Regions from separate parts of the Geodermatophilus sp. SYSU D00079 genome, predicted to be linked through region 2. Evidence: predicted binding sites of a transcription regulator. Region 2 holds the regulator's gene; the other holds the start of a gene.
What was found. Region 2 encodes LexA, which represses DNA repair genes until DNA is damaged. Its sites were predicted from a motif close to TCGAACANNTGTTCGA; they were not measured.

Region 1 (7,877 bases), on a different contig from region 2:
GCGGCCGGTGCGGCGCACGCTGTCGTACACCGGGTCGAGGTCGAGCGGGGAGAGGGTGCGCAGGTCGACCACCTCCAGCGAGCGGCCCTCCTCCGCGGCCGCCTCCGCCGCCTGCAGCGCCGTCTTCACCATGGGCCCGTAGGCCAGCACGGTGACGTCGTCCCCGCCGCGCACGACGCGGGAGGCGAACAGCGGCTCCGGCGTGGCGTCCGGATCGACCTCGGCCTTCTCCCAGTACCGGCGCTTGGGTTCGAGGAACACGATCGGGTCGGGGTGGGTGATCGCCTGCTGGATGCCCCAGTAGGCGTCGACCGGGTTGCTCACCGCGACCACCTTGAGGCCGGGGGTGTGCGCGAAGTACGCCTCCGGGCTCTCGCTGTGGTGCTCGACCGCGCCGATGCCGCCGCCGAAGGGGATGCGGATGACGATCGGCATGGCCAGCTTCCCGCGGGAGCGGGCGTGGATCTTGGCCACCTGGGTGACGATCTGGTTGTAGGCGGGGAAGACGAACCCGTCGAACTGGATCTCGCACACCGGCCGGTAGCCGCGCATGGCCAGGCCGACGGCGGTGCCCAGGATGCCGGCCTCGGCCAGCGGGGTGTCGACGACGCGGGCCTCCCCGAAGTCCTTCTGCAGGCCGTCGGTGATGCGGAAGACCCCGCCGAGGCGGCCGATGTCCTCACCCATGAGCACGACCTTGGCGTCGTCCTCCATCGCCCTGCGCAGGCCGAGGTTGAGCGCCTTGCCGATGGTGAGCGTCTGCGCGGTCACTCGTGGCCTCCCTCGAAGCTCGCCTGGTAGGCCTCGAACTCCGCCTGCTGGGCGGCCAGGTGCGGGGTCTGCTCGGCGTAGACCTGGTCGAAGATGGCCGACCCCCGCGGGTCGGGCATCTCGACGGTGCCGCGGCGGATCCGCACGGCCAGCTCGTCGGCCTCGGCCTCGACCGAGTCGAAGAAGGCGGGGTCGGCCGCACCACTCCGGGACAGGTACGCCTTGAGCCGGGCGATCGGGTCGCGCAGCTTCCACTCCTCCAGCTCGCTGGCCAGGCGGTAGCGGGTGGGGTCGTCGGAGGTGGTGTGCGCGCCCATGCGGTAGGTGAAGGCCTCGATGAACGTGGGGCCCTGGCCCTCCCGGGCCGCGGCGAGCGCCGCCCGAGTCACCGCCAGGACGGCGAGCACGTCGTTGCCGTCGACCCGGACGCCGGGGAACCCGAAGCCGGCGGCCCGCTGGTAGAGCGGCACCCGCGACTGGCGCTCCAGGGGCACGCTGATCGCGTACTGGTTGTTCTGGCAGAAGAAGACGACGGGCGCCGAGAAGCTGGCCGCCCAGATCATCGCCTCGTTGACCTCGCCCTGGCTGGTGGCGCCGTCGCCCAGGAAGGCGATCGTCGCGCTCTCCGCGCCGTCGCGCTGGAGCCCCATCGCGTAGCCGGTGGCGTGCAGGGTCTGCGCACCGATGACGACGGTGTAGAGGTTGAACCCGGTGGCGACGGGGTCCCAGCCGCCGTTGTCGACCCCGCGGAACAGGCTGACGACGTCCAGCGGGTCGACGCCGCGGGTCCAGGCCACCCCGTGCTCGCGGTAGGTGGGGAAGGCCATGTCGTCGGGCTGCAGCGCGCGGCCGGCGCCGATCTGGGCGGCCTCCTGGCCGAGCAGCGAGGCCCAGATGCCCAGCTCCCCCTGCCGCTGCAGCGCCGTGGCCTCGACGTCCCACCGACGGACCAGCACCAGGTCGCGGTAGAGGCCGCACACCTCGTCCGGCGGAAGGTCCAGCGAGTACTCGGGGTGCTCGACCCGCTCACCCTCCGGCGTCAGGAGCTGCACCAGGTCGGGCTGCTGCGGCAGGTGGGGCGCCTCGGCCCCGGGGACGGGGTCGACCACCTCGGTGGTCGCGCTCGACACGCTCACGCACTCACTCCTCCGTCGACCGGGCTGCCGGGGTCGCCGGCCGCGCTCGGTGGTGGACGTCTCGTGGCACCGGGGTGTGGCGCCACTCACACATCGTGGCACGTCCCCCGCCCCGGCGAGAAGATCACCGCTCCGCCGGGATGCGCAAGGGGCGTCCCACGTGGTGCGCAGATTGCTCGGTACTAGGACGTCCTCGCATGTCAGACTGAGCACCGTGCCGGCCCTCGACGCCACCGACGCCCGCCTGCTGCGGGCCCTCACCGAGGACCCCCGTGCCACGGTGATGGCGCTGTCGCAGAAGCTCGGCCTGGCACGCAACACCGTGCAGGCGCGGCTGGCCCGGCTCGAGGGCAGCGGCGCCCTGGCCCCCTTCGACGCCCGGGTGCTCCCCGAGGCGCTGGGCTACCGGCTCGGCGCCTACGTCACCGTGCAGGTGGTGCAGCGCAGCCTGGCCGACGTCGGGGAGGCGCTCGCCCACATCCCCGAGGTGCTCGAGGTGACGGCGCTGTCCGGGGTCGCCGACCTCCTGGTGCGGGTGGTGGCCACCGACGCCGACGACCTGTGGCGGATCACCGAGCGGGTGCTGGCCATCCCCGGCGTCCAGCGCACCGACACCGCCCTCGCCCTGCGCCGGCTGGTCGACCACCGGATGGGCCCTCTGCTCGACCGGGCCGCCGGCGCCGACTGAGCTCCGTACAGGAACCATGCGCGGCCCCGCAAGGGGGCACTCGAGATCCGGGGACAGCCGCCTGACCTGGGGATTCAGGTCGCCCGAGCCCTCTGGCAGCGGTAGACTTCGAACACCTGATCGACCTTTGGTGGGAGGTGTTCGTGGACGAGTTGACCACGGTCCTGGACGCCCTCGCGGACGCCGACCTGCACGCGCTGGGTGACGGCGATCTGCTGGACCGGACCGCGGTCCTGCTCGCCGCGCGCAACCGGTTGGACGCCGAACTGATCCGCACCGTCCGCGTGGCCGACGTGCGGCAGGCCGCGGAGCACGACGGGTTGAAGACGATGCCCTCGTGGTTGCGGGGGCACACCCGGCTCTCTCCCCGCGCCGCCGCCCAGCTGGTGCGCGCCGGGCGGGCAGTGGAGCACCTGCCCACGCTGGCGGAGGCATTCGCTGCGGGACAGGTCAGCGCCGAGCAGGTCACGGCCATCGCGCCCGTCGCCACCGCCGAGCGGCGGGCCGCCGCCGACGCGGAGGGCGTGGACCTCGCCGAGGTCGACGCCGCCCTGACCTCGGCGGCGCGGACGCTGCCCTCCCAGAAGCTGACCCTGGCCGTCGCGCACTACCTGGCCCGGCTCGACCCGGACGGCGTCGAACCCGACCCGACCGAGGGCCGGTCGGTCGTGATCGCCACGCACACCGACGGCAGCCTCACCGCCCGAGTCCAGCTCGACGCCGTCGGTGGGGAGAAGTTCCAGGCCGCTCTCGAAGCGGTCGCCGCCGCCAGCCGGTGTACCGGTGACCTGCGCTCACGCGCCCAGACCCTCGGCGATGCGCTGGTGCAGCTGTGCGACGACCAGCTGTCCGCCGGGGGCCTGCCGGTGCTCCGCACGGTGAAGCCGCACGTCGCGGTCACCGTCGACCTCGACGACCTCGTCGGACCGGCCACCGGCCCCGGCACCGCCGACCTCGGGTTCGGCGCCCGGATCTCCGCCGCCCGGGCCCGCTGGATCGCCTGCGACGCGAGCGTCTCCCGGATCGTGATGGCCCCCGACGGCCTGCCCCTGGACCTGGGCAGGAGCCACCGGGTGGTGCCGCCGCACCTGCGCAAGGCCGTCGAGGCTCGCGACCGCGGGTGCGTGTTCACCGGCTGCGAGGCGCCGACCCACTGGTGCGACGTCCACCACCTCATCGAGTGGGTCAACGGCGGCGAGACCTCACTGGACAACTCCGCACTGCTGTGCGAACGGCACCACACCCAGGTCCACCACGGCTTCCGGGTCGAGCGACCACCCGACGGACGCTGGCGCACCTGGCGCCCCGACGGCACCGAGATCCTCCCGCCTCACGAACGGCTCGCCGCCGCCTGACGAGCCAGAGCCGCGTACAGCCGCGCCTCCGGGCGGCGCCGCCCGCACGGCGATCCCCGACCGGGGTGAGCTGAGGGTGCGGCGGAAGCGGTCGACGACGGCTACCGCGGCCGCCGCACCCGCACGGGCCCGCGAGCGGTGCCGACCTCCACGACCGTGCCGCCCTGGGTGACCTCGGCCCGGCCGGCGGCGGCCAGGCGCCCCGCGGCGGCCCGGGCGGCGGGCATGAGGTCGCGCCAGCCGGCGGGGTCGACGGCGCGGGCGGCCTCCGAGGGGCAGATCGAGGCACCGGCCCGCCGGTCGTCGAGCAGCGCCTCGATCGTCTGCTCCAGGTGCGCGTCGACGTCGTCCACACCGCACAGGGTGCGGGCCGGCCAGCGCCCGCGCCACTGGCCGTCGAGGGCGGTCCGCGGGACGCTGCCGCGGTGCGCCGCACGACGACCTGCCTGCTCACGGCCCTGGTGCTGCTGGCGGCCGGGTGGGTGCTGGCCGGCCCGGCGTCGGCCTGCAGCTGCACCGGGGAGCCCCTGGCCCGGCAGGTCGACCGGGCCGATGCCGTCTTCACCGGCCGCCTGCTGTCCCGCGAGGTGCACGGCGGGGCGAGCAGCTCCGCCCCCGCCCTCCACGTCTTCGCCGTCGACGTGGTGTGGAAGGGCAGCGTGGCCGCGGAGCAGGGCGTGGTGTCGGCGGCGTCCGGGGCCAGCTGCGGGCTGGAGCTCGACGGCGACGGACCGTTCCTCGTCCTCGCCATGGGCGCTTCCGACCCCGGCGAGGACCCGATGTCCGCCGACCTCTGCGGGGGCACGACCACCTGGACGCCGGAGACGGAGGCCGCGGTGCGCGCCGCGCTCGGCGACCCGGCACCGGCCGCCCCCCGGCAGGGCAGCGCCGGCACCGGTGCCGACGGCGGCGGGTCCCCGTGGGGCTGGCTCGCCCTGGCCGCGGCGGGAGCCGGGGGACTCGGCCTCGCCGGCGCAGCGCTCCTGCGCCACCGGGGAGCCCCCCGGTACGACGACTACCCGGGCGGGGGCCGGGGGTAGGGGCCGCGGACCGTCGCACCCCGAGGAGATCCGTGTCCCCCGCTGACCGCGCCCTGCTCCAGGACCTGCTCGCCGCCTACGGACCCGGTGGTCAGGAGGACGAGGTCAGGGACGTCTGCCGGCGGGTCCTCGAGCCACTCGCCGACGAGCTCACCGTGGACGCCGCCGGCAACCTCGTCGCCCTGCTGCGCGGCACGGGCGAGCAGGACGCCCCCGTCGTGCGCGTCATGGCGCACATGGACGAGCTCGCCATGATCGTCAAGCGGGTCGAGCCCGACGGCACCCTGCGGCTGTCGCAGCTGGGCACCATGTACCCGGGCAACTTCGGCCTCGGTCCGCTCACCGTGCTGGGCGACGCCGAGCGGTTCACCGCCGTCCTGCTGCTCGGGTCGGAGCACACCACCCAGGAGACCCCCCGGGTCTGGCAGACCAAGCCCGACGGCGGCGACCAGGCCATGGAGTGGAACGACGTGTACGTGTTCACCGGCCGCGACGTCGACGCCCTCGGGGCGGCCGGGGTGCACCCGGGCACGCGCGTCTGCGTGCACTCCAGCCGCCGCACGCTGGTGGAGTTCGGCGACTTCGTCGGCTCCTACTTCCTCGACGACCGCACCGCCCTCACCGCCCTCGTCGGCGCCGCGCGGCTGCTGCGGGAGCAGGGCCGGCGTCCGGCGGCCGACGTGTACCTGGTCTGCACCGTGGGCGAGGAGATGGGCGGCATCGGCGCCGCGCACGCCAGCCGCACGCTCCCCGGCGACGTCACCCTGGCCCTGGACATCGGCCCCGCGGAGGCGGAGTACCAGGTGCCGGTCGACTCGGGCCCGGTCGTCGCCTACGCCGACGACGCCGTCGTCTACGACAAGGCCATCAGCGACCGGCTCATGACGCTGGGACACGAGCTCGACCTCGCTCCGCGCGCCGCGGTCTGGGAGTCCTTCGACTCCGACGCCTCCCAGGCCCGCAGCAGCGGGCAGACCGCCCGGGCCGCCCTGCTGTCGCTGCCGACCCTGAGCACCCACGGCTACGAGGTGCAGCACACCGAGACCGTGGGGCGCTGCGCCCGCCTGCTCGCCGAGTTCCTCGTCCGCCCGGTGGCCGGCTGACCCCGCGGCGCCGTCCGGCCGGGTGTGCCCACCGGTCCCCCGGGTAGGGCGCACCCATGGCGAGGCGCACCCCGGTGGGGACGATCGGCAAGGGCCGGCGCGGCATCAGCGTGCTCGGCTGGGCACTGCGCGGCGCCGCCGCCGGCGCGGCGGGCAGCACCGCTCTCAACGCCGTCACCTACCTGGACATGGCCGTCCGCGGCCGCGGCAGCAGCTCCACCCCGGAGCAGACCGTGGAGACCCTGGCCGAGAAGGCGCACGTGCCCATCCCGGGGGACGACGAGACGCGGCAGAACCGGGTGCAGGGGCTCGGCCCGCTGACCGGGCTGGTCGCCGGGATCGGCGTCGGCGTGCTCGTGGGCCTGGCGCGGGCGGCGGGCTTCCGGTCGCAGCCGGTGGTCGGCACCCTGCTCACCACGGCGGGCGTCCTGGTCGCCGCCAACGGGCCGATGACCGCGCTCGGCATCACCGACCCGCGCACCTGGTCGGCCACCGACTGGGCCAGCGACCTGGTGCCGCACCTGGTCTACGGCGCGGTGGTCAAGACGACGATGGACGCCTTCGACAGGCCGTAGCCCGCGGGCGGCTCAGTGCCGCCAGCCGCCCTCGTCCACCCCACCCGGCACGGGGCCCGTCGGGTCGTAGGGGGTGCGGGTGAACACGAAGGTGCCGAGGTCCAGGTGGTCGGCGGCGATGGTCAGCGGCTCACCGGCGTAGTAGCCGTCCAGGCCGACCCAGGTGCCGTCGTCCCGCCGGGCGAAGCGGCTGGCCCGCCCCGCCCGCCCCGGCATGGGCCCGAGGTGCAGCAGCCCGCCGGGCAGCGCCCGCAGCACGTGCGGGGCCGGGCCCCAGAACCAGACGCCGAGGTCCTCCAGCGGCACCGGGGACGGCGCCGGCTCCCAGGGGTCGACGATCCGCGGCTCGGCCGCGCGCAGGTCGGCCAGCAGGCCGAACACCACCGGCTCCGGACCGCTGGTGGCGTTGGCCAGGGAGACCGCGCCGGTCCGCTCCTCGCGGTCGACGAACACCCCGGCGAGGAAGCCGGGCATCGACCCGCCGTGCCCGACGAGGGTGCGCCCCTCGACCCGCACGACCTGCAGCCCGAGCCCGTAGGCCGACCAGCCCGGCGCCGAGGAGTCCACGCCGGCCGGCACGGTCATCTCCTCCAGCGTGGCCGGGTCGAGCACCTCGCCGGTGTCGCCGAGGAGGAACACCGCGAACCGGGCGAGGTCGTCCAGCGAGGCCCACAGCTGCCCCGCGGCCGCCATCACCCCCGCATGGTGCTCGGGCTCGGGGAGGACGACGTCGGCCCACGGGTGCACCGCGTGACCCTCCGCGGCCGGGGCCACCGGCCGGGGGGTCGTGCGGGTCATGCCCAGCGGGGCCAGCACCTCGTCGTGGACGACGTCGTCCCACGGGCGCCCCCGCAGCCGGGCCACCAGCTCACCGAGCAGCCCGAAGCCGAGGTTGGAGTAGTGGAACCGGCGCGCGGCGCCCAGGACGGCGTGCTCCTCGGCCAGCCCGAGCTCCTCCAGCGACCCGCCGGGTGTGCGCTCCCACCAGCCGCCCGGGCTCTCCGCGGCGGCGCCTCCGAGGTGGGCGAGCAGCTGGCCGACGGTGCGCTCCCCCACCGGCGTCCCCGGCACGTGCAGCTCCAGCGGGTCGTCGAGCGACAGCCGGCCCTCGTCGCGCAGCCGCAGCACCGCGACGGCAGTCACGGTCTTGCTGATCGACCCCAGCCGGTACTGCACGTCGGTGTGCGGCTCCGGGACGTCGCCGCGCCC
Region 2 (7,877 bases):
CGGGTGGGTGCGGCGGCGGACGGCGGCTACTGGGTGGACATGGGCCCGGCCCGGCCGTTCGGTGAGGGGGAGGCGCTGCTGGGCGGGACGGCGTTCCCCGGCCGCGCCGTCTCCATGGGCAACCCGCACCTGGCGTGCCTGACCGACGTCGACGTGGCCACCCTCGACCTCACGACCGCGCCGGCCGTGGACGCCGACCTGTTCCCCGAGGGCGTCAACGTCGAGTTCGTCAACGTGCTGGAGCCAGCCGCCCACGTCCGGCTGCGGGTGTCCGAGCGCGGGGTGGGGGAGACGCGGTCCTGCGGCACGGGCGCCTGCGCCGCGGCGTGGGCGGCGCTGGAGGCCGGCGGCGCGGCGACCGGCACCGTGACCGTCGACGTCCCCGGCGGCCGGCTCACCGTCACCGTCGACGCGACGACGACGGTGCTGACCGGTCCGGCGGTCGTGGTCGCTGCCGGTGAGCTCACCCCGGAGTGGCTCCGGAGCTGACCACCCCGGGGTGGCCCACCGGCAGCCCCGTGGGGGCCCGGCCTCAGCCCCGGGTGTTCCCCGACTCCTCCGGCGCCTCCGGCATCATCGACTCACCGGCGGTGCCGGGGCTGCCCTCGGGCTCGCCGCGGCCGCTGTCCTGGTCCGGCCCGCCGGTGGTGCTGCCCAGGCCGCCGGACAGGGGGTTGCGCGGCGGGTTGAGGCCCTTGGGGTCGCGGCCGGGGTCGTCGATCTCCTCGTTCGCGCCCAGGCTGCTGCTGCCGCTCTCGGTCATCTGTGGCCTCCTCGCGTGGTCGTCGTCCGCCCCTACCCGGACCGGCCCCGGCCACGCGTCACCTGCACCGGGATGGTCCCGGGGCGCCGCGGTGTTGTACCCGGCGATGACAACTCAGGTGCCCAGTCTGCTGGGCCGTGCCACGCTGGAGACGATGACGACAGCACAGAACCGCGCCGTCTCGGACGACGCCGGGGAGCGGGCCCTGCGGCCCACCCCCGTCGACGAGTCGACCCGTCCCGCACCCGCCGGCCAGTGGGACGAGCCGGACGACACGACCGGCTCCTACGAGCTCGAGGCGCGCGGTGCGCTGCGCCGGGTCGCCGGCCTGTCCACCGAGCTCGCCGACGTCACCGAGGTCGAGTACCGCCAGCTGCGCCTCGAGCGCGTCGTGCTGGTCGGGGTCTGGACCGAGGGGACGCAAGCCGACGCCGACCGCTCCCTCGCCGAGCTCGCCGCCCTGGCCGAGACCGCCGGGTCGCAGGTCCTGGAGGCGGTCAGCCAGCGCCGGGACAAGCCCGACGCCGGCACCTACGTGGGGTCGGGCAAGGCGGCGGAGATCCGCGACATCGTGGCCGCCACCGGCGCCGACACGGTGATCTGCGACGGCGAGCTGACGCCCGGCCAGCTCAACCAGCTGGAGAAGATCCTCAAGGTCAAGGTGGTCGACCGGACCGCGCTGATCCTCGACATCTTCGCCCAGCACGCGTCGAGCCGGGAGGGCAAGGCGCAGGTCGAGCTCGCCCAGATGCAGTACATGCTGCCGCGGTTGCGTGGGTGGGGTGAGTCGCTGTCCCGCCAGGCCGGTGGCCGCGTCGCCGGCGGTGGCGGCATCGGGACCCGCGGTCCCGGTGAGACCAAGATCGAGACCGACCGGCGGCGGATCCGCGCGCGGGTGAGCAAGCTGCGCCGGGAGATCGCCGGCATGGCGACCGCGCGGGCCACGCAGCGGTCCAGCCGTGGGCGCAACGCCGTCCCGAGCGTGGCGATCGCCGGCTACACCAACGCCGGCAAGTCCAGCCTGCTCAACCGGCTGACCGGCGCCGGCGTGCTCGTGGAGAACGCGCTGTTCGCGACACTCGACCCGACCGTCCGCCGGGCGCAGTCGCCCGACGGCCGGGAGTACACGCTGACCGACACGGTGGGCTTCGTGCGCCACCTGCCGCACCAGCTGGTCGACGCGTTCCGGTCGACCCTGGAGGAGGTGGCCGCCGCCGACCTGCTGCTGCACGTCGTCGACGGCTCCGACCCCGACCCGCTGGGTCAGATCGACGCCGTCCACGTGGTCCTCGGGGAGATCGACGCCGCCGCGGTGCCCGAGCTCATCGTGGTCAACAAGGTCGACGCCATGACCGAGGACGACGTCCTGACCCTGCGGCGGGCGCTGCCGGGCGCGGTGTGGGTCTCGGCGCGCACCGGCGAGGGGATCGAGCAGCTCCGGGAGATCGTCGCCGCCCGGTTGCCGCACCCCGACGTCGAGGTCGACGTGCTCGTCCCGTACGACCGCGGCGACCTGGTCGCGCGGGTGCACCGGGACGGCGAGGTCCTCAGCGAGCAGCACGAGGACGGGGGCACCCGCCTGACCGCGCGGGTGGACGGCGCCCTCTCCGCCGCCCTCGAGGAGTTCAGCGCGCCGGTCGCCTGACCGTCGCCCACCCCGTGGCACCGGCCGCCCGGCCGGTGCCACGGGCGTGTCCGGGGCCCCTCGGCCGGCGCGCCTCGCCCGGTCGGGCGAGGTCACGAACACGTCACGGGCCGGTACCGTGAGGCGCGTGACCAGCGGCGCGGTACAGCGGCGGCCCGGGGCCGAGCTGTCCGGGGACGGCGCCCGGCCCGCGCCGCACCCGCGCGTCGTCGCGCCCGGGCGCCCACCGTGGTGGCTGCTCACCACCGCCCTGCTCGTGACCGTGGGCGTGACCGTGGACCTGCTCAGCCGCGGCACGCTGGAGCGGATGGACCTGCGGGTCTCCGAGGTGGTCAGCGCCTGGGACCTCAAGGACTCCGCCGCCTACTGGCCGGTGTGGGCGGTGACCCAGCTCGGTGGGCGCGGCTTCATCCTCATCGTCCTCGCCGTCCTCGTCGGCCACCTCGTCTGGCGCCGGCGCACCGTCGTCCCGCTGTTGCGCGTGCTGGTCGCACTCGCCCTGCTGACCGTCGTGGTCTACGGGTTCAAGTACGGCACCGGCCGCACCGCGCCGGCCTACCCCGGGTCGTTCTTCTACCGGGACGGCGCGTCCTACCCCTCCGGGCACGTGGCCAACGCCGTCCTCATGTGGGGCGTGGCCCGCTGGCAGGCCGTCGAGTTCCGGCTCGCCCCCGCCGTCCAGCGCACGTTCCGGCTGCTCAGCGTCGCGGGCCCCGTGGCGACCGGGGTGGCCATGGTGTCGCTGGACTTCCACTGGGTCACCGACGCCGTCGTGGGTGCGTCGGTCGGCATCCTGCTGTTGGGCGTGGTTCACGGGCTGGACGCAGTCGTGCTGTCACGCTGGGTGGGTGCCCGAGCTGGCCGGCCGTCCGCGTAGCGGTGCCGTAGGGCGACGTCCGGCGGGGGCCGCCCTCGCGGTGGCGCTCGTCCTCGGTACCGCCCTGCCGGCGTCCGCCGAGGACGCGGCGCAGTCCGGCCCGTCGACGCAGTGCCAGATCACCGACCCCCGCCTGCCCGAGTTGTCCGGGCTGGTCGTGGTCGGTGACCGGATGCTGGCGATCAACGACGGCGGCCAGCAGATCGACGTGTTCGTCCTGGACGCCACCTGCCGGGTGCTCACGGTGCGCAGCGCGCCGGTGGACCCCTACGACCCCGAGGACCTCGCCGTCGGCGCGGACGGCACGGTGTGGCTGGCCGACACCGGGGACAACGAGGGCACCCGCGACACGGTGGCGCTGCTCGCGCTGCGGCCCGACGGCAGCACGGGGCTCTACCGGCTGGCCCATCCCGACGGCCCGCGGGACGTCGAGGCGCTCCTGCTGGCACCCGACGGCACGCCCCACCTCGTCTCCAAGGAGGTCCTGGGGGCCAGCAAGGTCTACCGACCGGTGACCGCGCTGGTCGAGTCGGGGACGGTGGCGCTCACCGAGGTGGCCGGGGTGGAGTTCACGCTCACCGGCACCACCGGTGGGCCGGTCGGTCGCGCCGGGCAGCTCATGGTCACCGGAGGAGCGGTGTCGGCCGACGGGAGCCGGGTGGCGCTGCGCACCTACACCGACGCCTACGTGTGGCCGCTGTCGGGTTCGGACGTCGCCGGGGCCCTGGAGGGGGAGCCGGTGCGCATGGCGCTGCCCGACGCGCCCCAGGGGGAGGCGATCAGCTTCACCGCCGACGGCAGCGGCGTCGTCGTCGCGGGCGAGGGTGTGCCGACCGACGTCACGGTCGTCCCGATCCCCGAGGGGAGCGCCTCCGCCGGTCCGGCTGCGGCATCGGCGTCGGACGGCGGCTTGCCGGGGCTGCTGACCACGTCGGACGGAGGCATCCCGCTGGTCCCGGCCGCGGTGGTCGCCGCGCTGGTCGCCACGGCCCTCGTGTGGGTGGGCGGGAGACTGCGCCGCCGCACCTGACCCATTCCCGGCGGGTGGGCCGGCGTGCACGGCACCCGTCGATCGGGTCGACCGCGGGCGCCGGTCGGGGCCGCGAGGACGGTGGCCCGGACCCCGGCTGCCCGGGTGGGACGCGGGTGCCGGTCCGCCGGGACCGTCAGGCTCCGGCAGACCGGTCCGAGCCGGGCGTCACACGCGGCGCAGCACCGTGACGACGCGGCCGAGGATGGTGGCGTCGTCGCCGGGGATGGGCTCGTAGGCCGGGTTGTGCGGCAGCAGCCACACGTGCCCGTCGCGGCGCTTGTAGGTCTTCACCGTCGCCTCCCCGTCGAGCATCGCGGCGACGATCTCGCCGTTCTCGGCGGTCGGCTGCTGACGCACGACGACCCAGTCGCCGTCGCAGATGGCGGCCTCGACCATCGAGTCGCCGGCGACCTTGAGCATGAACAGCGTGCCCTCGCCGACCAGTTCGCGGGGGAGGGGGAAGACGTCCTCGACCGCCTGCTCGGCCAGGACGGGACCACCGGCGGCGATCCGCCCGACCAGCGGCACGTACGTCGGGGCCGGGGTCTCGTCGGAGCCGGTCGCGGCCGGCTGCGGGGCCTCTCCGGAGGTGTCGCCGGGGAGGCGGACGTCGAGGGCCCGCGGCCGGTTCGGGTCACGGCGCAGCCAGCCCTTCTTCTGCAGCACCGTCAGCTGGTGGGCGACGGAGGACGCGGAGGAGAGCCCGACCGCCTCACCGATCTCCCGCACCGAGGGCGGGTAGCCGCGGCGTTCGATCGAGTCGCGGATGACCTCCAGCACGCGCCGCTGACGCTGGGTGAGACCGTCGCCGGCCTCGCCCCGGTCGGGGAACGTGCGCACGGCTGCCGTCTCGGTGGTCGCGGGCCGGCCCGCCGCCCTCCGGCGGCTCCCCGACGCACCACTCTTCTCCGCCACCGTCGCCTCCTCGCCGGCTGCCCGCGCAGCGCGTCTCGTCCTTCCGGGCGACCGTAGCGCGCCGGACGCATCGGATCAAACACGTGTTCGAAGTGGCCGGTGGGTGCGGTGGCTTTCGTCGGAGCCATCCGGTAGACATCGCACAGACATCCGGGTCGAACACCTGTTCGATGGTCCGGATCAGTGAGAGGAGCGGTCGTGGCAGGCGTGCAGCAGGCGGTCCTGGAGTTCGACGACGCGGTGCAGGTGCCCTGGCGGCCCCGCCTCCGGGCGGTCCCCGCGCCGGGCGGGCACGGCTCGCCGCGCCCGCCGCACCGCTCCGCGGCCGGTCCCGCCCCGTCGCGAGCCGGGGCGGCTCGATCCGTGGCGGGCGCGGCGCGATCGGCGGGGCCGGTCCGGCCCGCGGCGGGTCCGGCCCGTCCGCCCGTGGTGCCGACTCGACCGGCCGTGGTGCCGACTCGACCGGCCCCGGCCGGTGGGGGGCGCTCCGGCGCGGCGGGCGGCGTCCGTCCGGGCGCGCGGCCGACGCGGCCCGTGCCCGGCCGTGGGGCCTCGTCGGCACCTGGCCGTCCGGCACGGGGTGGCTGTGGCCCGGCGGGCCGGCCGGTGCGCCCCGGGGTGCGGCTGACCCGCAGGGCCCGCCGCCTCTCGGTGGTCCTGGCGCTGGGGGTGGGGCTGGCCCTGGGCTCGTGGGTCGCCCCGCTGCTGGACGGGGGGTCCGGTGACCTCCGGCTGGTGGGCGAGCGCAGTGTCGTCGTGCAGCCGGGGCAGACCGTGTGGTCCATCGCCGGTGACGTGGCCGGGGGGGAGCAGGACGTGCGCGCCGTGGTCGACGCCATCGAGGAGCTGAACGGTCTCGACGGCGCCGTCGTCATCCCCGGCCAGGTGTTGCGGCTGCCCTGAGTGAGCGGCGCCGGGAGCCGGCCCGGGTGCGGTGCTGCCCAGGGTGGCCCGTCCACCTGCGGGGACGCTGCCGTGGGGCCAGGGAGCGACAAGACCCGCGGCCCATGTTCGTCAAGCTTGTGCGCCCGGTCGTTCACGGTCAGTGGTCGTCCGGCGACCTACGGTCTGGGGCGTGTCAGGGATGTCGGTCCGCCGGGAAGCGGTCTTCGCCGAGCAGTCGCCGGGTGTCGAGGTCCACGTGGACGGCGCCTGGCGGCCGGGGGTGATCCTGGGCTGGCGGCACGACTCCGGCGGCGCCTGCGAGGTCCGGGTGCGCGTCACCGTCGCCGGTTCGGTCCGGGAGTCGTGGACCGACCTGGCCGACCTGCGCCTCCCCGAGGCGGTCGCGCCGGCCGCCACCTCGCGCCCGGAGCCCACCGTCGCCGCCGCGTCGCCGACGGTGTCCTGGACGCGCGCCGCCGCCCGCGAGCGGCTGGTCGCCGGCCTCCGGCCCGCCGGTGACGGTGCCGTCGCGACCGGTGCCGAGCCGCCGCGTCGGCGGCGGCGGCACGGCGGCGACGTGACGGCCGAGCAGCCCGCGGTCCGCGCGGACGTGACCGGCCGGCACCGTGCTCCCGCCGTCACCGGCCGGCACCGCGCCGCCGACGAGAGGGGCGACGAGCCGGGGTCCCACCCGGGTGGCGGGACCGCGGCGATGCCGCTGCAGCGCGCCGAGGCCGACTGCCTGACCCGGCCCATGCGGCTGGGTGACCGGATCGCCCGCCCCCGCATCCCGCGGCCGGACGGCTCGATCCGCGCCTGACCCTCGTCGCCCTGTCGCCAGAGACGGGAGCGGTCGACCGGTACCGCGACCGACCGCGCGGCGACCCGCCATACACCCATTCCCTGCCACTGCGTGAGCGTCGCGCGGTGTGTCGCGGCGTGTCCCGGTGACGGCTGGGACAGGAGGACGCTGCTGGTCACGCGCGAGCCGGACCGGAACACGCGGGGCGTGTCCCGGCTTGCACATCTAGTGGGGGTGGTCCTAGGGTTCCCCTACATCTAGTAGTTGCACGGATGTAAGCCCGTCCACAGACCGGTCCTCAGGTTCTCCCCGCGGCGTCCACCGGATGTCCCCAGGAGGGTCCACAGCCGGTCCGGGGAGGCGTGGTGGCCGCCCGTGCCGCGGTTCGTCGGCGGGGCGGGTGAGAGCCGCGCCGGAGAGGGGGAGGAGCGGTGCGCTGCCCCTTCTGTCACAACGCCGACAGCCGGGTCATCGACTCGCGCGAGGCCGACGAGGGCGCGACCACCCGTCGTCGGCGGTCGTGCCCGGCCTGCGGCCGGCGGTTCACGACGGTCGAGGAAGCCGTCCTCGCCGTGGTGAAGCGCAGCGGCGTGAGCGAGCCGTTCAACCGCACGAAGGTCATCGCCGGCGTCCGTCGGGCCTGTCAGGGCCGACCGGTCGACGAGGACCAGCTCCAGAAGCTCGCCCAGCAGGTGGAGGACGCCATCCGGGCCACCGGGGCCGCGGAGGTGCCCAGCAACGAGGTGGGCCTGGCGATCCTGCGACCGCTGCGCGAGCTCGACGAGGTCGCGTACCTGCGGTTCGCCAGCGTCTACCGCGCCTTCACCTCGCTCGAGGACTTCGAGAAGGAGATCACCGAGCTGCGGGCCCGGCACATCGCCGCCGGCACCCTGCCGCTCCCTGGGATGCAGAACGACCCGCCGGTCGTCCGCCGGCGGGGTGCGGGGCGGGCCCAGG

Region 1: a site for LexA is predicted at 2,704-2,719, ahead of ACI79E_RS10575 (DUF222 domain-containing protein). Genes of this name have one in related genera too.

Annotation. Positions count from the first base shown of each region.
Region 1 covers NZ_JBJGZS010000010.1:42,876-50,752, reverse strand. The annotation lists gene ACI79E_RS10590 (alpha-ketoacid dehydrogenase subunit beta) at 1-771, opposite strand, end outside; gene pdhA (pyruvate dehydrogenase (acetyl-transferring) E1 component subunit alpha) at 768-1,907, opposite strand; gene ACI79E_RS10580 (Lrp/AsnC family transcriptional regulator) at 2,122-2,595, shown strand; gene ACI79E_RS10575 (DUF222 domain-containing protein) at 2,739-3,950, shown strand; gene ACI79E_RS10570 (DUF3253 domain-containing protein) at 4,052-4,303, opposite strand; gene ACI79E_RS10565 (hypothetical protein) at 4,376-4,990, shown strand; gene ACI79E_RS10560 (M42 family metallopeptidase) at 5,023-6,093, shown strand; gene ACI79E_RS10555 (hypothetical protein) at 6,150-6,668, shown strand; gene ACI79E_RS10550 (serine hydrolase domain-containing protein) at 6,681-7,877, opposite strand, start outside.
Region 2 covers NZ_JBJGZS010000013.1:62,534-70,410, reverse strand. The annotation lists gene dapF (diaminopimelate epimerase) at 1-489, shown strand, start outside; gene ACI79E_RS12720 (hypothetical protein) at 533-763, opposite strand; gene hflX (GTPase HflX) at 918-2,408, shown strand; gene ACI79E_RS12710 (phosphatase PAP2 family protein) at 2,536-3,285, shown strand; gene ACI79E_RS12705 (hypothetical protein) at 3,326-4,315, shown strand; gene lexA (transcriptional repressor LexA) at 4,484-5,233, opposite strand; gene ACI79E_RS12695 (LysM peptidoglycan-binding domain-containing protein) at 5,840-6,136, shown strand; gene ACI79E_RS12690 (hypothetical protein) at 6,309-6,938, shown strand; gene nrdR (transcriptional regulator NrdR) at 7,352-7,877, shown strand, end outside.